DNA from 2 places in the Acetobacterium sp. K1/6 genome. Region 1 is predicted to be linked to the other one. Evidence: predicted binding sites of a transcription regulator. Region 1 holds the regulator's gene; the other holds the start of a gene.
The links. The regulator HrcA, encoded in region 1, represses chaperone genes, less so after heat shock. The targets are predictions, from matches to a motif close to TGTTAGCACTCNNNNNNNNNGAGTGCTAACA.

Region 1 (7,841 bases):
ATAGCCATAGGTTCCGGCAGTCCAGGTGGCCAGACCGGCTTTTCCGTCGTCATACTGGAATAGAACTGCCGCACTGGCAGTAGTGGTTTTGGTCTGACTGTTACTAAACTGAGTATAAACTCCAGCGATGTTTTCCATCCCGGAGTCAGCCTTTCGAGCCGTGTAGGCCACACCGTCCAGAGTAAAATCAGCCTGAGCAAGGTTGTCAGCAATGGTAAAGTATTTTACATCCGTAATCCCGGTGGGTAAGCTTTCAAAACTAAAGCCGATGGCTTCCTTAATTGCTTCCAGGGACGCCTGTTCCACCATCGGGTTGGGAATTTCAGTTTTGGAATCATCCTCTTTTTCGGCAGCAGGCGTGCAACCGGTAAAAAGAAGGGCAGTAAGGGAAATCAGAATCAAACTAACAAAGATTATTTTCTTTGATTTCATAGGGTACCTCTCTTTATTATATGACAGGGGTATCAAGATAAGGGGACGTTTGTTTGTCATGTGATTGATAATTATTGATGGCGATTGGGAATAACCAAGGGGTCAGACCCTCGCCCCTGTGACCCAGGATTAGCAGAGTAGTAAAAATTTTAACCAGCTTAACGCATTAGTTCGTAGGGGGGGGTAGTACCCGCCCGCACACCGTAACCAATCATATCGGGCAGTCCGTCTTCTGGGCCACATGAGTAAAATGACTTTTGCCACTGGCATAATCAGCCACGCATTGGCCATGGCCCAGTAGCTTAAACTTGTAACTCAGCAGTCCATCAAGCCCCACCGGGCCGCGGGCGTGAAGTTTGCCAGTGCTGATTCCGACCTCGGCGCCAAAGCCAAACCGGAAGCCGTCGCTGAAGCGGGTGGAACAGTTCCAGAATACTCCGGCAGAATCCACCAGCGTCATAAAGGTTTGGGCAGTCGCTTCGGTGGTGGTTAAAATCACATCGGTATGACCGGAGCCATAGGTGTTGATGTGATTAATGGCAGCAGCCAGATCAGGAACAATTTTGATTGAAAGGATATAATCGAGGTATTCGGTTTTCCAGTCCACTTCGGTAGCCGCTTCCACTGGGATAATCGCCTGGGTGGCGGGATCACCCTTGATATGAACACCCTTTGCTTCGAGTGCGGTTTTAAGTGTTGGCAGTAGCGCCGCCGCAATTTTTTCATTAACCAATAGCGTTTCCAAGGTATTGCAGGCGGCTACATATTGCGTTTTGGAATCAACGATAATTGCCACAGCTTGCGCCAGATTGGCGTCCTCATGTGCATAAACATGGCAGATCCCGTCAGCATGTCCCATTACGGGGATGTTGGAATTGTTCATAATATATTGAACAAAGTGATTAGAGCCCCGGGGAATAATCAGATCAATATACTGATCCAGAGCCAGCATGGCCGTGACGTCTTCGCGGGTTTCCAAATTTTGAATCCAATTAGTGGGCAGACCTACTGAGGCAGTGGCCTCATGAATGATTTTGGCGAGAATACGATTGGTTTCCAGAGCTTCGCGGCCACCTTTTAAGAGGACGGCATTGCCGCTTTTAAGACAAAGCGTGGAAATCTGCACAAAGGCATCGGGACGGGATTCAAAAATTACCCCAATAACGCCAATCGGACAGGTGACCTTGTAGAGATCAAGACCTTCATCCAGTTGTGTTGAGAGCTTGGTGGCCCCCAGAGGATCGGTGAGCTCGATCAGGCTGTGAATGCCCTCGATCACGTCATTGATTTTGTCAGCATCAAAGGTCAGGCGTTTAAGCAGTGGGGCGCCCAGCTTTTCCTCTTGAGAGCGTTTCATATCCGCCAGGTTGGCGGCGACAATGGCGTAGGTATTTTCTTCTAGTGCTTTGGCAATGGCAAGTAAACCAGCGTTTCGTGTTTTGGTATCGGTAGCGGCCAGTAAAATGCCGGCTTCCCGGGCAATTTTGCCCAATTGTTCCATTTGCATTGGCGTTTCCTCCTTATTTCGCTAATAAATTATCACGGATCTTTTTAAAATCTTTCTCCCGTAAATCGGTTTTTTCCATTAAATAGGTTTCAACATTTCCAAAATGAGTGTTGACATAATCCATCGAAGTCTTTAGCCAATCCGGCTTGACACCGTAAAATTCCCAGAGGTGATAATTCTCGATGCCTAATTCCTCGGACATGATATTGCCCAGGAGGTTATAGCTTTCGTCGAAGGTCAGGTTGGTAAGGGTGTAATCAGAAAGGATCACATCCTCTTTTACGCCTAAAATGCTTAAAATCAGATAAGTCATAAAACCGGTGCGGTCCTTGCCGTTGGTGCAATGGTAAAGAATGGGGGATTCAGAAGGTTCAGTTAAATACTTAAGCACCTCGGCGAAGCGTTGGGCCCGATCTTCGGTCTGGAGCTTATAGATACGACGCATAAAGGCATCCACCATGCCCGGCTGGGTAAAATCTTTGTGATCCAGTCCCATATCATCGCCGGAGAAAATTGGCAACAGGTGATACTCGGCTGTTTTGGGCAGGCGGTCAACCTGTCGTTCGGCTTTGGATTTGTTTCTAAAATCAAAGACATGTTTGAGTCGCAGCGCGGCAAAATAAGACACATCTTTATCGGACAGATGGGCCAGTTCTTCACTGCGGATAACCTTTCGCCATTTTATCTTTCGGCCGTCCATTCCGGTATAGCCGCCGATATCCCGAATATTAATCGAGTTTTCGAGTTGGATCAGACGTTTGCCGAGCTGGGTTTCGTCACAGAAGATGAGGTTATTTTCATCTTTGAAGTTATATAGGATTCGTCCGTTTGGCGCAATCAGACCCGGATAGGCGTTTTTTTCCTGATCGGCTTTTGGGGCAGGATGAACCTCTGCCGGGAGAATTGTTTTAAGTTGCTCTGGATCGATGCGTGCCGCGGTTTGCTGGTTTGCCGCTTTAGAACCTGCGGCCTTGATCGCTTTAGAGGCAGGCTGAGCGGTAGTGATGGTTTTTGACGACTTCTTTTTGTCAAGCAGTTTTCGTACCAGAAAATAGGCTGGAACGATTGCAGCTGCGCCGGCAATGATGGCAATGGTGGTTACTTTTTTCATTGATGATTTCCTTTCTGTGACTTCGTTTAGTTTCTAATTATAGGTAATGACTATGTTATAATTATAGCATAAATCAAAGAAAAAAAGTCTTTAAAATGCGAGGAGAATGAATGAATACCACAAAAACTAAGGCGTTAGGTAGTCAACCCAAAAATACACTAGGTATTTATTGCCATATCCCTTTTTGCAAAAAAAAATGTGCCTATTGTGATTTTACTTCTCTTTCCGCCCAGAGCGAGGAGCGGATTGGGGAGTATTTTGATGCACTGGAAAAGGAAATAAGACGTCACAAGGAAATCAATGGTGTTTTACCGGCTGTGGACACCATCTATTTGGGGGGCGGTACCCCATCGTCGATTGCACCCGGTTATATTGAAAAAACATTGTCTCTTATAAAGGAAGTCTTTGTAATTGAGGATACGGCGGAAATCACCATTGAAATTAATCCGGGAACCTTAACAGAAGAGAAGGCCAGCCGCTATAAGAAAGCGGGGATCAATCGGATCAGTATGGGTCTGCAGGCCTGGCAGGACTTTCTGCTTCAAATCCTCGGTCGGATTCACAGCCAGTCGGATTTTATTAAATCGATGGAAATTTTAAAAAACGTCGGTTTTTCAAACATCAGCGTCGATGTGATGGTCGGTTTACCGGGTCAGAAACGATCGGATGTGATGGCGACACTGATCGCGCTGATGTCTTTTGCGCCCACCCATCTGTCGTGCTACAGCTTAATTTTAGAGCCGGGTACCCCGATGGCCAATTGGGTCGCAGCGGGGCAGCTAAATTTGCCCGATGAAGATGAAGAGCGGGAAATGCACTGGGCAGTCGATGCGTTTCTAAAAGAGCAGGGTTATGACCATTATGAGATTTCCAGTTACTGTAAGCCCGGCTATCAAAGCCGCCACAACATTAAATATTGGGAACTGGTGCCCTATCTGGGCTTTGGTCTGGGTGCCCATGGTTATTTTAATAGTCGGCGCTATGGTAACACCAATGCACTAAGTCAGTATATCGATGTCATCAAGGCCGGAGAATCCCCAGCAACATTAGAAGCTGAGATGACGCCCCGGGAAATGATGAGTGAGTGGATGTTTTTAGGTTTGCGTAAGCTTTGCGGCATTCGGGATAGTGATTTTTTTGCCCGTTTTGGCCAAAGTTATTGGGATCGATATGGTGAGGTCATAAAGCCGCTGATTGCTGATGGTTTGCTTAATTGGGATGGGTCATTTTTAAAGCTGACACCAAAAGGACAGGATTTTGGAAACCAGGTATTTATGGCTTTTCTATAGATGAAATCAGATCAAAAAAATATCTTAAGAAAACTTTAAAAGGTGAGCAAGCTATTATAGAAACTAGTTGACAATGTAGGGGGTAGGATGTTATATTTAACTCAGATGTTAGCACTCGATTATTGTGAGTGCTAATAACGAGGTGAATCATGGAACTTAACGCACGTAAAAAGAAAATACTTGAAGTGATCATCCGTGATTATATTAATACGGCCGAGCCGGTTGGCTCCCGGACCCTTTCAAAAAGATGTAACCTGGGTATCAGCCCGGCCACCATCCGAAATGAAATGGCAGATCTTGAAGAGTTAGGTTTTTTAGTTCAACCCCATACCTCTTCGGGACGGATTCCGACCCAGCAGGCGTATCGTTATTATGTGGATGAAATCATGGAGATTCAGAAACTTGAGAAGATGATCCGAACGGATATTCATCGGGGTTTTCTGGATCATACCACTGAACTGGGGCTGACGATGTCCCATACGGCGCAGGTTCTGTCTCAGCTAACCAATTACACAGCAGTGGTTCTGGCACCTCGGGTTACAAATTTTAACTGTAAGCATGTTCAGATTGTTTCATTAATTAAAAACAGGGTACTTATGGTAGTAGTGACCCAGGAGGGGATGGCCAAAAATATTGAGGTAACCCTTTCTCAGGAGGTAGACGCGATTCTGGCGCTAAAGCTTTCCAATGTGATTAATGGCTTTCTGAAAAACACCATTCTCAGTGACATGAGTTCGGAGCTTATTGATCAGATCCAGGAATTGTCACCAGCCGAGAGTAAGCTGATTCACGAAATTATCCCCCAACTTAAAAAAGTCTTGATGGAGGATGACTCGGAAGTTCACTCCACGGGGTTAACGAACCTTTTCAATTATCCGGAATTCAGTGATGTGAATAAGATTAAACAACTGATCAATATTGTTCAGGAAAAACAGGTGTTGTCGGAAATGATGACATCGAAAGACGGCAACCAGATCATCCGCATTAAAATAGGCAGTGAAAATGACAATGAAAACCTTAAGGATTTTAGCATCATTACCTCCACCTATGAACTGGATGGCGAGATGATGGGGGCCTTTGGCGTGATTGGGCCGACTCGGATGAACTATGACAATGTCTCATCGGTTCTCAATTACATACGTAATGAGTTAAATTTACATATCTCAAATTTATTAATGAAATAGGTGATTAAATGATAAAAGAAGAGGAAATCCAAACCATCGAAGAAAATGAACAAACGCTAAAAGAAGCTGACGCGGTAACCGACGAGGAATTAACAGATGACATTGACGAAACAGCATCGCCGGAAGAGGTATTAGAGAGTGTAAAGGAGGATGAGGCTGTATTGAATCGCTTGGTTCGACTTCAGGCTGATTTTGAGAACTTCAAAAAGCGAAGTCAAAAAGAAAAAACAGAAATGTATCAGTTCGCATCAGAAAACTTTGCTACCAAGCTGTTGCCAGTAATGGACAATCTGGAGCGGGCGCAAGCCGCCCTAACCGATGCCAGTGAGGAAGCCAAGGGCTATATTGACGGATTGGAAATGGTTTTTAAACAACTTAAGGATGTGCTCAAAGAAGAAGGTCTGGAAGAAATTGTTTGTGAAGGTCCCTTTGATCCAAATCTCCACCACGGTGTGGCGGTCGGTACAGATGAGCAAAAGGAAGACCAGGATATTATTGATGTTTTCCAAAAAGGTTACAAATTCAAGGGTAAGGTGATCCGACCAGCGATGGTTAAGGTTTGTAGCAAATAATATTAATTAAGACATAACCCGTCTAAAGTTGAAAATCTGCTGGTGGAAAGCACCAGTACTGAATTTTCATTTTAATAGAATAAACTTAAAAGCAAAATTACAGGAGGAAATAGATATGAGTAAAGAAAAAATTATCGGGATTGACTTAGGGACCACAAATTCGTGTGTTGCCGTTTTAGAAGGCGGTGAAGCCGTCGTTATCCCTAACGCAGAAGGAAACAGAACGACCCCATCGGTTGTTGCTTTTGCCAAAGATGGCGAACGATTAGTTGGACAGGTTGCCAAACGACAAGCCGTTACGAATCCGGACCGCACTATTTCATCAATTAAACGCGATATGGGCACCGATAAAAAAGTAACAGTTGATGATAAAAGTTATACCCCTCAGGAAATTTCAGCGATGATTCTGCAAAAATTAAAAGCAGATGCTGAAGCTTATCTGGGAGAAACGGTTACAAAAGCAGTTATTACGGTACCAGCGTACTTCAGTGATGCCCAAAGACAAGCGACCAAAGATGCTGGTCGGATTGCCGGGCTGGAAGTTTTAAGAATTATCAATGAACCAACTGCAGCCGCTTTAGCCTATGGCTTAGACAAAGATGCCAATGATAAGATCATGGTTTATGACCTTGGGGGCGGAACCTTTGATGTATCAATTCTGGAACTTGGCGATGGCGTTTTCGAAGTTAAATCAACCAATGGGAATAATCATTTAGGTGGTGATGACTTTGACCAGAAAATCATCGATTGGATGGCAGCAGAGTTTAAGAAAACCCACGGACTGGATCTTAAAAATGATAAAATGGCCCTTCAGAGACTTAAAGAAGCGGCTGAAAAAGCTAAAATCGAATTATCAACGGTTATGAAATCAGACATTAATTTACCATTTATTACGGCAACGGCAGAAGGTCCACAGCATTTGGAATTATCGCTGACCCGCGCTAAATTTGATGAATTAACTTCTGACCTGGTGAAGAGTACCATCGGACCAGTTGAAAAAGCCATGAAGGATGCCGGTCTTTCCAAGAATGAGTTGGACAAGGTAATCCTGGTTGGTGGTTCCACAAGAACACCGGCAGTACAGGATGCAGTTAAAAATATTACCGGTGAAGATGCGTATAAAGGAATTAATCCGGATGAATGTGTTGCGATTGGAGCAGCGATCCAGGCTGGTGTATTAGCTGGTGAAGTCCATGATGTATTACTCCTTGATGTAACGCCATTATCACTGGGGATTGAAACCCTGGGCGGTGTATTTACCCGATTAATCGACCGTAATACCACCATCCCAACCAAGAGAAGTCAGACCTTCTCGACCGCAGCTGATAATCAGACCGCTGTTGATATCCATGTTTTACAAGGTGAACGCGAAATGTCCAAGGATAATAAAACCTTGGGTCGATTCCAATTAACAGGTATTCCATCCGCACGTCGTGGTATTCCACAAATCGAGGTAACCTTTGATATTGATGCCAATGGGATTGTTAATGTATCTGCTAAGGATATGGGAACCGGGAAGTCTCAGAACGTCGTGATTAAATCCACCACGAATATGAGTGATGATGAGATTGATAAAGCCGTTAAAGAGGCAGAACAACATGCTGAAGAAGATAAACGCGTTAAAGCTTTAATCGAAGCGAAAAACGTTGCTGATTCCACCCTTTACCAGACCGAACAGTCATTAAAAGAAATGGAAGGCAAGATTTCAGAAGAAGATAAGGCCAAGGTTGAAGCAGCCATGGCAGA
Region 2 (7,841 bases), on a different contig from region 1:
GAAGAGATTATGGGAAATGACCATAATAGAGAAGACGATTTTTTTATGACCATGTTAGCCAACACCCCGTTGCGTAAGTTAGTCGAGTTTTCTAATGGGATATTTACTGAGGAGTGTATTGATAAGATTATTGAACTGGTCAATTCAGATGAGTCCTTGGTGGGGATTACCTTTGAAAAATTGGTTAATTGCACTGAAAAGAAAAAGGGCTTTTTCAAAAGTCTGTTTGGCGGCCATGATGAAGAGTACCTCTGCATCCACTCTAAAGTACGGGAGCTGGTCGACGATGACGATGTCATGAAGATTTTAAGAAATTATTTTGGCGATGAAACTTTTGAAAGTGACTATCTGCAGATGGCTATCAAAATGGGGATCTGTTTTGATAAGGCTCAGAAATTACTTCCCGACGAGTTTTTCTCCGACGAAAAACTAAAACAAATTGATAAAGAGTTGACTGCACTCGCAAAGCTTAAAAAGAAATAAAGAAATTTAATGAGAAAGCGTGCCGATCACTAATAAGTGATGATCGGTACCTTCTCTTTGTAAAATAGAAGGATTTTCAAAAGTTTAATGATAATATAATTTGAGAAGGAAAGATAAAAAATGAATACACTCACCATTGATACATCGACCATTGTGGCATCGGTTGCCATATTAGATGAAGAAAAATTAGTTGGCGAAATGATTATTAATCATCAAAAAAAACACTCGGAGAAACTGATGATTGCTATTGATCATTTGCTCAGTGATGGGGGGCTTTCCATAGCGGATATTGATGTTTTCGGCATTGTTTCCGGTCCGGGTTCTTTTACCGGGCTGCGTATTGGCATGGCTACTGTTAAGGGATTTGCCCAGGCCCTCAATAAACCGGTGGTCGGGGTGTCCACCCTGGAAGCCCTGGCGATGAATATTCCCTTTGCCAAGGGTCTGATTTGTCCGCTCCTGGATGCCCAGAGAAACCAGACCTATACCGGGGTTTTCCATTTTGAGGACGACCAGCTGGTTCGGGATATGGCCGATGCGGTGATGGAAATTGATGATCTCATTGCTTTTTTAAAAGCGAGAAATGAGACCATCTATTTTTTGGGTGATGGCTTACCGCGGTTTTCACAAATCCTGCAAGAAGCCCTTCCAACCGCCCGGCTGGTACCTAATTATCTCAACATGAATCGGGCGTCATCAGCGGGTGCCCTGGTCTTGGAGCGAGCATTAAAAGGCGAAACCAGCCATTATCTGGAAGTGGAACCCTTTTACATCCGGCCTTCCTACGCCGAAGAGCATAAAAAATGATGGTCCGCTATCGTTTAATGAGGTCCCAGGATGTCCCTGGGGTTTTTAAGGTGGATCAGGCTTGTTTTTTACATAATTGGACCCAGGATTCCTATCATGCCGAAATAAAAAACTGTCTCTCAAATTATATTGTGGCCGAAGCGGACGGCGAAATTATAGGGTTTGGCGGTTTTTGGCAGGTAATTGACGAAGCGCACATAACTAATATTGCGGTGCTAGAAGCTTATCGACAGATCGGGGTTGGGCAAAGCATTATGAATGCGATGCTTGCTCTGGCACAAGAGAAAGGCTGTGTGGGAATGACCCTGGAAGTAAGAGGGGATAATCAGCCGGCCCTTAATTTTTATTTAAAAAATAAGTTTACCCGGGAGGGTCGACGTAAAGATTACTATGGCCTGGGAATGGACGCAATCATCATGTGGAGGTATGGACTTGAATAAAAGCATTAAAATATTTTCGGTGTTGCTGGGAATTTTGTTTCCAGTAATAATTTTTATCAGCGGCATTGAAGTGGCAGTCTTTGACAAAGCGTTTTATATGGACCAGATGGAAAAGAATCAGGTCACTAAAAACACTGGTGTTTATCCCCCGGATATGGAGTTGGTGGTCACAGAAATGATCAGCTACTTAAAAGGAAACCGGCAGGATTTTGACATCAAAGCCCGTTTGGCTCCGGAAAACGCCAAAAACGTAGTGGATTATGTGTCTGTTTTCAACGAGAAAGAAATCACCCATATGGATGATGTCAGAGATCTGCTGTTATTCTTTCTTGGCCTTCGAAACGCGGCGATGAGTCTGGCACTGATAGCCTTTGTGATTCTTTTAAAATACAACAAGAAGGCCATACTCAAGGCTTTATTTTATGGATCGACCATTTTTATGGTAATCTTTCTGATTATTGGCGCATGCTTTATTTTTAATTTTAGCGACACGTTCATTCTTTTTCATCAGTTGTTTTTTTCGAACGACTTATGGATTATGGATCCATCAACTGACCGACTCATCTGGATTGTACCCGAGCCTTTTTTCTTTACCATGATCGGTCGAATGGTCGCCTACATCCTGGTACCTCTGGGGCTGACGACCCTCACAACGGGGCTGGTGTTATTTAAACAAACACGAACAAATAAATTGTAAATTTAATCGAGGTAAACATGAAAATTCTTAGCATTGAGACGTCCTGTGATGAAACATCTGTGGCCATTGTAGAAGATGGTCGAAAAATACTGACCAATCGGATTTATTCCCAAATTGATATTCATCAAAAATATGGGGGCGTAGTGCCGGAGATTGCTTCTCGCAATCACGTGACCAAACTGCCTTATATCATCGATGAAGCCCTGGAAGAAAGCCGGCTGACCCTGGCTGAGATGGATGCCATTGCCGTGACCAACGGTCCAGGTTTGGTGGGGGCACTGCTAATTGGTCTCTCAACGGCAAAAGCGATGGCTTACAGTCTGGGAAAACCGCTGATTGGCGTACACCATATCGAAGGTCACATTGCGGCTAATTTTCTGCAGTATCCAGAGCTTACACCGCCCTTTCTGACATTGGTAGTATCTGGTGGCCACAGTCATCTGGTATTAGTGGAAGATTACCAGACCTTTAAGGTTTTGGGACGAACCATTGATGATGCCGCCGGGGAAGCCTTTGATAAAATTTCCCGAGTTTTGGGGCTGGGATATCCTGGCGGTCCGGCCATTGATGCGGCGGCAAAAAATGGCAACCCCGACGCGATCCCTTTTCCGCGGGTGATGCTCGATAAAACCCAGTATGATTTTAGCTTTAGTGGCTTAAAATCAGCGGTGCTTAATTATCTCAATGGCAAAAAAATGAAAACCGAAGCGATCAATCCCAATGATGTGGCGGCTTCTTTCCAGATGGCTGTTATCGAGGTGTTAGTGAGCAAAACCATCGCCTGCGCCAAAAGCATTGGTATGAAGACCATCTGTATGGCCGGAGGGGTATCCTGCAATTCGCTATTGCGTGAAATGATGGGGCAGGCAGCAGTAGCAGCAGGCATGACCCTGTTCTATCCTGATCCCATTCTCTGCACCGATAATGCCGCCATGATCGGTTCCATGGCTTATTATAATTATATCAATGGGAAAGAAAGTGACCTGAGTCTTAATGGCATTCCAGGTTTAAAAATTGGTACCCGGTAATGAAACGAGTCAGGGAAGAATGCTTAAGTTAAAAGGGTAAACGCATTTATATAAAGAGAACTGTATCCTCTTTAAAAATTAAAACAATCTTAAAAAAAATTAAGATCAACAAAAAGGGAAAAAACACTTGCAATCAATCTGCAAATCATTTAAAATACTATTAGCACTCAGGATGAATGAGTGCTAATAAAAGAAAAAAAGGTACAAGGTACCCAATATAATCAAATGGAGGAAAAAATGAGTTTAAGACCTTTAGGTGACAAAGTAGTTATTAAAGTTAAAGCTGAAGAAGTAAAAACTTTAGGTGGAATTGTTTTACCAGGATCTGCCCAGGAAAAACCACAGCAGGGTAAGGTAGTTGCAGTTGGAACTGGAGAAATTATTGATGGTAAAAAAGTGCCATTGGATGTTAAGGTAGATGATGAAGTTATCTATTCCAAATACTCCGGTAATGAAGTGAAAATTGGCGATGAAGAGTTTTTAATCATCCGTCAAGCTGATATTTTAGCAATCGTAGAATAATAAAATTTAGAAAAACAGGAGGAAAATAATATGGCTAAAGAAATAAAGTTTCGTGAAGATGCCAGAGAATCACTGATCGCTGGTGTAGACAAATTAGCAAACACCGTTAAGGTAACATTAGGACCAAAAGGAAGAAATGTTATTTTAGCAAAATCATATGGTTCACCAACCATCACCAATGATGGGGTAACCATTGCCAAAGAAATTGAACTGGAAGATGCCTTTGAAAACATGGGTGCTCAGCTGGTTAAAGAAGTCGCTACCAAAACGAATGACGTTGCTGGTGATGGAACAACCACAGCCACCTTATTGGCTCAGGCAATTGTTCGAGAAGGTAACCGTAATGTTGTTGCCGGTGCAAATCCAATGGTCCTCAAAAAAGGAATTGAAAAAGCAGTTGTGGCTGTTGTTGAAGAATTAAAAGCAAACAGCAAAAAAATCGAAAGCAAAGAAGCAATCGCTCAGGTTGCATCCATTTCGGCAGCTGATGCTGAAATTGGTAAACTGATTTCCGAAGCCATGGATAAAGTTGGTGATGACGGTGTTATCACAGTTGAAGAAGGCAAAGGCATGGGTACTGAACTGGAATTTACCGAAGGGATGCAATTTGACCGTGGTTACTTATCAGCCTACATGGCAACGGATACCGAAAAAATGGTTGCCATCCTTGATAATCCATATATCTTAATCACAGACAAAAAAATTACAAATATTCAAGAAATTTTACCGATTCTGGAACAAATCGTTCAATCTGGCAGCAAACTGTTAATCATTGCGGAAGATGTCGAGGGCGAAGCATTAGCAACATTGGTTGTTAATAAATTACGAGGAACCTTTAACTGTGTCGCTGTAAAAGCACCCGGCTTTGGCGACCGACGTAAAGCAATGTTGGCTGATATTGCGGCATTAACGGGTGGCGAAGTTATTTCGGATGAACTGGGTCTGGAACTTAAAACTACCACCATCGAACAATTAGGTCGTGCCCGTCAGGTTAAAGTTGATAAAGAAGATACTATTATTGTTGAAGGTAGCGGAAACAAAGACGCGGTGGCCGAACGAATTCGTCAGATCAAAGCGCAGATTCCAGAAACTTCTTCAGAATATGATAAAGAGAAATTACAGGAACGTTTGGCTAAATTATCTGGTGGCGTAGCGGTTATTCAGGTTGGTGCAGCCACCGAAACTGAACTTAAAGAAATCAAATATCGAATTGAAGACGCCTTGAATGCGACTCGAGCAGCGGTTGAAGAAGGCGTTGTATCCGGTGGTGGTACTGCTTATATCAATGCGATTCCAAAAGTTGATGCTTTAATTGAAACCCTCGAAGGCGACGAAAAAACTGGCGCTTACATTATCCGTCGGGCAATCGAAGAACCAATGCGTCAAATTGCTGATAATGCTGGTCTTGAAGGCTCTGTTATTGTTTCGCAAATGGCTGGTAAAAAAGTTGGCGTTGGTTATGACGCTGCTAAAGGTGAGTTTGTTGATATGTTCCAGGCTGGAATCATTGACCCAACCAAGGTAACCCGTTCTGCGATTCAAAACGCAGCCAGTGTTTCGGCAATGTTCTTGACGACTGAAGTAGCAGTTGCCGATCTTCCTAGCGAAGATGCCGGTATGGGCGGAATGCCAGGCGGTATGGGCGGAATGCCAATGATGTAAGCCTTAAGGCTACATCAATACGATTAATCGATTTAAATAAAATAAAAGGCAGTCTCATTTCGAGGCTGCCTTTTATTTTTAAGGATTTAGAACCGTTTAGTCAACATCGTAGGGGATACCAGCAAAAAGTACTTCCATTTCTGGTTGTTCCAATTCAGCCAGTTTGACAATCAGACCGTTAAGCAGGGTGATCATTGACTGGGCATCTGGGGATTCGTCATCAGTTGGTTTAGCGGCGTACAGGGCAATCAGCATAGTATTTCTGGTGGTGCCTTTAACATCTTTAAACAGGGTATTTAAGACTCTTTTTTCATTCGTTGTTAGTTTCATTGTTTCCTCCAAAATTTTTTAAAGTATTTTACAAAATCACAGTTGTACATTAAAGTTTACTCGTTTTCCAGAGCCATCAGGGCGATCTCCCAGGAATCAGTCAGTTCAGACAGCTGTTGCTTATGCGCTTCATAGGTGAGATTGATTTCTGCTGCCAGGGTGAGATTATCGTAGAAATCCGGGGCACACATCGCGGCTTCAATGGACTCGATTTTTTGTTCCGTTGTTAGAATGTCTTCTTCGATTTCTTTAACTTTTTTCTTTAAGAGCCGCATTCTGGCTTCTTCTTCTTTTTGTTTCTTGCGATCCGTTTTCTGTTGTGTTTTAGTTGGAACGGTTTTGTTTTCAGCCGCAATAACCGCTTCCCGTTCGGAAGCATCGGTCTTATGTTTTACATAGTCGTCATAGTTGCCCAGATGGATTTCCATACCATCGGCAGAAAATTGGTAGATCTGTGTTGAGATCCGGTTAAGAAAATATCGATCATGCGAGATAAATAGTAGGGTTCCTTCATATTGGCTCAAGGCACTTTCAAGAATTTCCTTGGTATCCATGTCGATATGATTGGTGGGCTCATCCATCAGCAGGAAGTTCGATTGGGAGATCATCAGACGGGCCAGTAGCAATCGTGCCTTTTCACCGCCAGATAGGGTGTTGATTGGTTTGAAGACCTCGTCACCCACAAATAAAAAGGCTGCCAGGATATTTCGCAGTTCGCCTTCAGTCAATTTTGAATCAACATCCCACAGCGCTTCTAAAAGATTTTCGTTGTAGAATTTCTTTAGATCCTGATGCTCCTGATCGAAATAGCCGATATGAACTTTTTGACCCCGGCGAATTTCACCAGCATCAGCGGCCAGTTTTTCTTGCAAGATGCGAAAGAGGGTCGTTTTACCAGCGCCATTGGGTCCGATAATACCGATTTTGTCGCCGCGATGAATTTCGAAATTCATATTTTGAAAAAGCAGACGATTATCAAAGGATTTCTTGAGCCCGGTTACCGCTAAAACATCATTGCCACTTTTAACCCGGGGAATAAAGCTAAAATGGCTGTTATGAGTAGTTTCGACTTTATCGAGTAGCTCAATTTTGTTTAAGGCCTTTTCCCGGCTGGAAGCCCGTTTAGAGCTTTTAATGGAGTTATAGGCCCGAAACCGATCAATGACTTCCTGCTGGTGTTTGATTTCTTTCATTTGTTGCTGATATTGGTGGTTTTGTTCCATCAGATCCTGACGTTTTTTAACGGCGTATTGGGTATAATTGCCATGATATTCCTTAACATTTTTCTGCGTCACTTCGATAATGGAGGTACATACCTTGTCAATGAAATAGCGGTCATGGGACACGATGATAAAGGTTCCGGGGTAATTCTTCAGGTATTGTTCCAGCCATTGCAGCGCATCGATGTCTAAGTAGTTGGTCGGTTCGTCGAGTAAGAGCAGTTGCGGTTCCTGAAGCAGAATCTGACCCAGAGTAGCCCGCGTTTTTTCACCGCCGCTGAGCATTGAGAAGGCTTTGTTCTGGTCTTCTGCCTTAAAGCCCAGGCCATTGATAACCCCGCGGATGCGACTGGGGTATTCGTAGCCATGATTTTTGGCAAAGCTTTCCTGAAGCTCCCCAAACTCCAGCATCAGTTTTTCCTGATCCTCACCAGAAGCGCGCGTAATGGCATCACCGATCTGTTTGATTCGCTTTTCCATCTCGATCAGCGGTTTAAAAACATCGGTAAGCATTTCAAGCAGCGTGGTATTTTCGGCGACATTGGATTCCTGGGATAAATAGCTGATCGATAGTCCGTTTTTTATACTGATTCGCCCGGTGTCAGGAATCAATTCTCCGGTAATCAGTTTTAAGAGGGTTGATTTCCCGGTG

Region 2: a site for HrcA is predicted at 3,614-3,644, ahead of groES (co-chaperone GroES). Genes of this name have one in related genera too.

Annotation. Positions count from the first base shown of each region.
Region 1 is NZ_JAXQGA010000006.1:25,594-33,434, forward strand. It holds gene U2P91_RS06755 (hypothetical protein) at 1-432, opposite strand, end outside; gene U2P91_RS06760 (glutamate-5-semialdehyde dehydrogenase) at 644-1,939, opposite strand; gene U2P91_RS06765 (tyrosine-protein phosphatase) at 1,953-3,050, opposite strand; gene hemW (radical SAM family heme chaperone HemW) at 3,161-4,339, shown strand; gene hrcA (heat-inducible transcriptional repressor HrcA) at 4,489-5,523, shown strand; gene grpE (nucleotide exchange factor GrpE) at 5,532-6,095, shown strand; gene dnaK (molecular chaperone DnaK) at 6,211-7,841, shown strand, end outside.
Region 2 is NZ_JAXQGA010000001.1:157,831-165,671, reverse strand. It holds gene U2P91_RS00790 (glycoside hydrolase family 3 C-terminal domain-containing protein) at 1-483, shown strand, start outside; gene tsaB (tRNA (adenosine(37)-N6)-threonylcarbamoyltransferase complex dimerization subunit type 1 TsaB) at 604-1,290, shown strand; gene rimI (ribosomal protein S18-alanine N-acetyltransferase) at 1,287-1,730, shown strand; gene U2P91_RS00775 (TIGR01906 family membrane protein) at 1,723-2,427, shown strand; gene tsaD (tRNA (adenosine(37)-N6)-threonylcarbamoyltransferase complex transferase subunit TsaD) at 2,445-3,455, shown strand; gene groES (co-chaperone GroES) at 3,693-3,977, shown strand; gene groL (chaperonin GroEL) at 4,008-5,639, shown strand; gene U2P91_RS00755 (hypothetical protein) at 5,736-5,969, opposite strand; gene abc-f (ribosomal protection-like ABC-F family protein) at 6,026-7,841, opposite strand, start outside.